Regions from separate parts of the Bradyrhizobium sp. 157 genome, predicted to be linked through region 1. Evidence: riboswitches for the same ligand, from Rfam matches in the RefSeq annotation. Region 1 holds a riboswitch; the other holds the start of a gene.

Evidence for each region. A riboswitch is a leader RNA that binds a small molecule or an ion and turns the genes downstream of it on or off. The one in region 1 is predicted to bind cobalamin.
Region 2: it holds a riboswitch for cobalamin, as region 1 does, so the genes downstream of both, IVA95_RS21165 (ribonucleoside-diphosphate reductase subunit alpha) here and metE (5-methyltetrahydropteroyltriglutamate--homocysteine S-methyltransferase) in region 1, are expected to answer to the same signal.

Annotation. Positions count from the first base shown of each region.
Region 1 covers NZ_JADPKF010000086.1:25,869-29,281, forward strand. The annotation lists partial or broken gene metE (5-methyltetrahydropteroyltriglutamate--homocysteine S-methyltransferase) at 1-2,067, opposite strand, end outside; cobalamin riboswitch at 2,165-2,365, opposite strand; gene IVA95_RS23155 (hypothetical protein) at 2,455-2,670, opposite strand.
Region 2 covers NZ_JADPKF010000079.1:92,183-95,595, reverse strand. The annotation lists gene metE (5-methyltetrahydropteroyltriglutamate--homocysteine S-methyltransferase) at 1-1,091, opposite strand, end outside; cobalamin riboswitch at 1,231-1,445, opposite strand; cobalamin riboswitch at 1,579-1,799, shown strand; gene IVA95_RS21165 (ribonucleoside-diphosphate reductase subunit alpha) at 1,915-3,413, shown strand, end outside.

The DNA.
Region 1 (3,413 bases):
ATTCCATCTTAGAACGCGACCTCTCGATTGAAATGACGTCAGCATCCATTGCTGCGAACGCATCGATGATTTCGTTGAACTCGGAATAACACATGTGGGTATGGATCTGAGTTCCGTCGGCGACAGCGGAGGAGCAAACGCGGAAGCTGTCCACTGCCCAATCGAGATAGTTCCTCCACTGCGATTTGCGTAGCGGCAATCCCTCCCGCAACGCAGCCTCGTCGATCTGGATCATGGTCGCTCCAGCCGCCTCAAGGTCGATGACCTCATCTCGGATCGCAAGAGCGATCTGACGGCATGTCTCGCTCCGCGAGATGTCGTCGCGGACAAACGACCAGTTCAGGATCGTCACCGGTCCGGTCAGCATAGCCTTGACGGGTTTCTTGGTCAGAGACTGCGCATAGCGCCACCATTCAACGGTCATCGGCTTCGGCCGGGAAACATCTCCGAACAGGATAGGCGGGCGAACGTACCGCGACCCATAAGACTGAACCCAGCCGTGCTTGGTGAAAGCGAATCCCAACAGCTGCTCGGCAAAGTATTGAACCATGTCATTGCGCTCGAACTCACCGTGTACGAGCACGTCCAGGTCGATATCTTCCTGCCACTGCACGGTACGGGCTGTCTCCGCTTTCAGAAGCTGCTCGTACTGCGCGTCATTCAGCGCTCCCCGCGCATGAGCCGCACGCGCATTCCGGACGTCGACCGTTTGCGGGAAGGATCCGATGGTTGTCGTTGGAAACATCGGCAATGCGAACGCGACGCGCTGGACGTCGGCACGCTGGGTGAACGCACTGCGACGGCGACGCATGCTATCGTCGATCGCGGCCATTCGTCCGGCGACATTCGCATTGTGGATCTCGGGCGATGTTTCGCGGGTCACGGCTGCGTCCTCCGAAAGCGCAAGTTCATCGGCCACCTCGGCAGCATGGCCGGCCAGCGCTTTGCCCAATATCGAAAGTTCCTTGATCTTCTGAACTGAGAACGCCAGCCACGTCTTCAGATTGGGATCGAGATCGGTCTCTAGCTCAATGTCGATCGGAACATGAAGCAGCGAGCAGGAAGGAGCAATCTGAACACGGTCCCTGCCCAGCTTTTTGACCATAGGGGCAATTGGTCGAGCAGCGCCGCAAGATTGGAGCGCCAGACGTTGCGACCATCAACGACGCCTAGCGAGACCACGAGATCTCTGCGGGCTGTGGCGACAATTGCGTCCAACTGGTCGGGTGCCCGAACCAGATCGACATGAAGCCCGGCAACGGGCAAGGCCAAGGCTGTTTCAAGATTGTCGCCGATAGCGCCGAAATAAGTGGCCAGCATGATTTTAAGGGCCGGCACAACCTCTGCGAAATGAGCATAGGCCCGGCGGACAGCCGCCCGCGACGCTTCGTCGACGTCCGTCACTAGGCATGGCTCGTCGAGCTGAACCCATTCAGCACCGCGCGAGGCTAGTTCGCGGAGGACATCGACATAGACTGCGAGGAGCCGGTCAAGCAGCGACAGCGGATTGAATGCGGGATCTGCGCTTTTGCCGAGCTTCAGGAAAGTGACTGGGCCAACTAGGACGGGGCGCGTTCGGTAGCCGAGGCTTTTTGCCTCCTCATATTCCTCGATCGGCTTTCGAGAGGAATACTTAAAGATCTGATCCTGGTGAAATTCCGGCACCATGTAGTGGTAGTTGGTATCGAACCACTTCGTCATTTCCTGTGCGGCTACTCCAGGCCCATGCTGAGCGTGACCACCGTCCTGAGCGCCACGCGCCATGGTGACGTAGGTCTTGAGCGACACAGGACCTTCGGTCCAGCCGTAGACGTCGGGAATGGCGCCGACCGTTACGCTGGTATCGAGCACATGGTCGTAAAACGAGAAGTCATTCGAAGGAATGACGGTCGCACCGCGGGATTTCTGCCGTGCCCAATTAGCGGCACGAAGTTTACTCCCCGCCTCGAGGAGCTCGGCTTCGCTGGAGTTTCCCGCCAAGTAGCTCTTGAGCGCGAATTTGAGTTCGCGTCGTGGGCCGATGCGTGACATCCCCAGTGTGGCAACGGGAAGCGAAAGAATAGACATAGCTCAGACGCCATGATTGGGGCAAAGGCCATGGCGGACGCATGCAGCGAATATCGCGTGAGCGACAGCTGCTTGGCGCACACCGGGACACCCCGCCCGTGGACGATATAATCGAGGCAGGTCTCCGGGCTCGCGGGTCGTCGCTGCTGTCCGGCCTTCCCGAAGCCGCATGGCTTCAGTGACTTCGTTGGACAGCGGCTCGCCGCTTACAGTTGCGGGGGCAGCGCCGGCATTGCACCGGCTTCCCTCTTAGCTCCGGATCAAACGAAATCCGGAGACCACGACGGCTGGCATTATGCGCACGAGGATCGATCCGTCAACCTACTGGAGTGTCGCTGCGATATTGCCCAAGCGATTGCGAGCTGTACTAGGTAGGCTACAACGGTCTTACTCCCGGCCTGGTGAAAACGCGTGGATCTGTGGAGGCTCCGCTTGTGAATGCGTCCGCTCAACACCCTGTTCGCGTAGTCGGATGAGCTCCGCGAGCAGAACGAACGCGCCGGGCGCTTCGACATCTGCGTGATCGCGACAAAGCCTGGTCTTTTCCGTCAGCAGCTTCTCGAACTCGTCCGTAAGGAAGTTGCGATCATCCTCGGCCGGCATCCGTTTGATCACAGTGCCATGAGGCTCTGAGGAATTGCAAAGGCCGGATTACTCCAGGATCGAACGGATGATCAGGTCGGACTGCCTGTGTTCGGCTGACCCCGCGACGAGCCGCGAGCTCGATCGCCTCCGTGGCGTTGGTCAAGATGATCTCCTCGGTGCGCCAGGCACTCACGTGCTGAGCGACTTTGGCGCGCGCCTTCGTTGTTTCCGTCGCCGCTTGGGGAGTAGTGCAGCCTGGACGTTGGCCTGCGCGACATCGCAGGAACAGTTCCGGACCTCAGGATGCACGCTGACTTGCGAAACTGGAGTAAGCGGCGAGAGGGCGGGCGGCGGGATCGTGCTATGACTCTACGCTCCATGCACTCGTGCACGGAAGCGGATGCCGAGCTTCTCGTACGTCTTCAGGATCTCCGGACCGATCTCGTCGCGCGAGGAGACCGCCTCTTCGGCTTCGGCCGTGACGTCGCTTTAGATATCCTGCAAATCGATCTTGTGATATTTGACGCCCCGTCCACCTCGCCTTGGCTCGTCAGCCAGCGACGATAAGCCTCGACGCGGCGACTGGAGCATCGAGGCGGCCTCGTCCTTATTCGAGACAAATTTAACGGTGTCCTCTGACAGAGCCCTTCGAGGGCTTCTCGGAGAAGATCAGCGCCTTAAGTCATAACGATGTTGATCGACCTCGATGCGCCCCATGCGGTCGGCGGCCTCCTCAAGCTCGACATCTACTACTTCGTTCG
Region 2 (3,413 bases), on a different contig from region 1:
TCGGGATCGAGCCCGGTCTCAAGTGAGAGGTCGATCGGGACATGCAGTAGCGAACAGGAGGGGGCGCTCTGCACACGATGCTTGCCAAGTTTGGCGATCACGGGCTCAAACCGGTCGAGAAGCCGGCTCAAATCAGCGCGCCAGATGTTACGGCCGTCGATGATTCCGAGCGACAGCACGCGGTCATCAGGAAAACCGGCGAGCTCGTCGATCTGCTCCGGCGCGCGCACCAGATCGAGATGCAGGCCGGCGATGGGAAGGGACAGCGCGAGGTCGCGGTTGGCGCCCAGCCCGCCAAAATAGGTCGCCAGCATGATCTTGAGCTGCGGTACTGCGCTCGCGATCTCCGCATAGGCATAATGCAGTGCCTGCCGGGCGACGACGTCGAGATCGAGCACGAGACATGGCTCGTCGATCTGCACCCATTTCGCGCCGCGATAGGCGAGTTCGCGCAGGACCTCGATGTAAACCGGCACCAAGCGATCAAGCAGGGACAGCGGATTGAAACCGGCATTCTTGCTCTTGGCGAGTTTGAGAAACGTGACCGGCCCGACCAGCACAGGGCGGGTCTGATAACCCAGCGCCTTGGCTTCCTCGTATTCCTCGATCGGCTTGCGCGAGGCGAGGACAAATTTCTGATCCTTGGCCAGTTCGGGCACCATGTAGTGGTAGTTGGTGTCGAACCATTTTGTCATCTCGAGCGCCGGCACGCCATGCGCGGCGTCGTGTCCGTGATTGATATGGCCGCAGCTCGCTTCACGCGCCTTGCCTTGCGCGCCGCGTGCCATCGCAAAGTAAGTCGCGAGGGAGACCGGCCCGCCGTTCCAGCGATAGATTTCCGGAATCGCACCAACCATCACGGATGTGTCGAGCACCTGGTCGTAGAACGAGAAATCGTTCGACGGGATCACGGTGACGCCAAGCTTTTTCTGGCGCGCCCAGTTGGCGGCGCGAAGCCCGACGCTGGTTTCGATCAGCGCCCTCTCGTCGGTTGCGCCCGACCAGAAACTCTCCAGCGCGAATTTCAGCTCGCGGCGCGGACCGATGCGCGGCGTGCCAAGGGAGGCAACGGGAAGTGAGGAAGTGGAGATTGTGGAAGAAGACGTAGAACCAGACATTGGCTTAACCCCAAAAGTTGGGGGCAAAGGCCGAAGTGACACGTCTGGATTTTCGCGAACGGCAGAGCGCGCGCGGAAAATCGCAACCGCACCACCGGGACACCCCGCCCGAGGACGTGTATGTTGTCGAGGCAGGTCTCCTGGCTCGCGGGTCAATGCTGCTGTCCGGCCTTCCCGAAACCTCGTGAGGCTTCAGTGACTTCATTGGACAGCGGCTCGCCGCTTACAGTTGCGGGGGCAGCTCCGGCTTTGGCTTTTCGGCCGCACCGGCTTCCCTCTTAGCTTCGGAAGAACGTCTCCCGAAGAACCACGACAGGGTCCACTTATCGGCAACGCGGCAGGCGCGTCAACTCGGCGATATTCGCCGGCGCGTTGTAATCGTTGTTCACAGCCGAGAGTTCCCTCGCCGAAATTCTTGCACATCACCTGCTCTTCCCATTGACAGGCGGACGCGAATAACACGAGATATAGCTGTCACGGTCCGCCATGACCCAACACATGGTGGCTAAGAGGGAAGCCGGTGTATCGCGCGTAATGCGCGAGAATCCGGCGCTGCCCCCGCAACTGTAAGCAGTGAGTTGTTTCCGAATCTTACGTCACTGATGCGGCATCGCATTGGGAAGACACGGGGACAACGGCGACCTGCGAGCCAGGAGACCTGCCGCGACACCGAAAAAACGTCCACGGGCGGGGTGTCCCGGCGGCGCTTGCAGATTCATGCCGGCATTTCCAGCCCGTGCACTTGAAGCAGCGTCCTCTCTGACATCCAGCCCCAACACCATCACGGGGTCTCTTGATGTCACTCTCTCTCGATCGCGAAGCCAGCGCCGCTCCATTCCTCCGATTGCTGCCCGAATCGCTTGCCGCCTCGGAAGCGCAGCCGCCGATGCAGGTGATTCGTCGCAACGGCACGGTTTCGAAATTCGACGCCAGCAAGATTTCGGTCGCGATGACCAAGGCGTTTCTCGCGGTCGAGGGACATGGCGCGGCGGCCTCCCGCCGGGTGCATGAAATCGTCGAGCAATTGACCGCCGAAGTCGTCGGCGCGCTGTCGCGCCGGATGAGCGAGGGCCGCACCTTTCATATCGAGGACGTGCAGGACCAGGTCGAGCTCGCCTTGATGCGCAGCGAGCATCACAAGGTCGCGCGCGCCTATGTGCTCTATCGCGAGGAACGCACGCGCCAGCGTGCCGGACAGGACGCGGCCATGGCCGCCCAGCCATCGGGGAAGCCCTCGTTACGTGTCACGCTGGCCAGTGGCGTGCAGGTCCCGCTCGATATCGCGCGGCTGACGCTGATCATCGAAGAAGCCTGCACTGGCCTTCAGGGCGTCGGCGCCACCGCGGTGCTCGCCGAGACGCAGCGCAATCTCTATGACGCCATCAGCGAGGACGAACTGGCGCTGGCGTCGGTGATGGCCGCGCGCACGCTGGTGGAGCAGGAGCCGAACTACGCCTATGTGAGCGCGCGGCTCTTGCTCGACAAGCTGCGCACCGAGGTGCTGTCTTTCGTGCATAATACGCCGAGCAGCGCATCGCAGGCCGAGATGGCCGAGCGCTACGGCGAGTACTTTCCGGCCTACATCAAGGCCGGCATCAAGGCCGAACTGCTCGATCCCGATCTGGCGCGCTTCGACCTGAAAAAGCTTGCCGCGGCATTGAAGCCGGAACGCGACCTGGCGTTCCAGTTTCTGGGTCTGCAGACGCTGTACGACCGCTATTTCCTGCATGTGCACGGCAATCGCATCGAGCTGCCGCAGGCGTTCTTCATGCGGGTCGCGATGGGGCTGGCGATCCGCGAGATCGACCGCGAGGCGCGCGCGATCGAGTTCTACGATTTGCTGTCGTCGTTCGACTTCATGGCCTCGACGCCGACGCTTTTCAATTCCGGCACGCTGCGGCCGCAATTGTCGTCCTGCTTTCTCACCACCATCGCCGACGACCTCGACGGCATCTTCAAGTCGGTCAAGGACAATGCGCTGCTCGCAAAATATTCCGGTGGGCTCGGCAACGACTGGACCCGCGTGCGTGGGCTCGGCGCGCACATCAAGGGAACCAATGGCGAAAGCCAGGGCGTGGTGCCGTTTCTAAAGGTGGCCAACGACACCGCGATCGCCGTCAACCAGGGCGGCAAACGCAAAGGCGCGGTCTGCGCCTATCTCGAAACCTGGCACATCGACATCGAGGAATTTTTGGACCTGCGCAAGAACACCGGCGACGATCGCCGCCGCACCCATGACATGAACACGGCGAACTGGGTGCCCGACCTGTTCATGCAGCGCGTCGAGGCCGACGG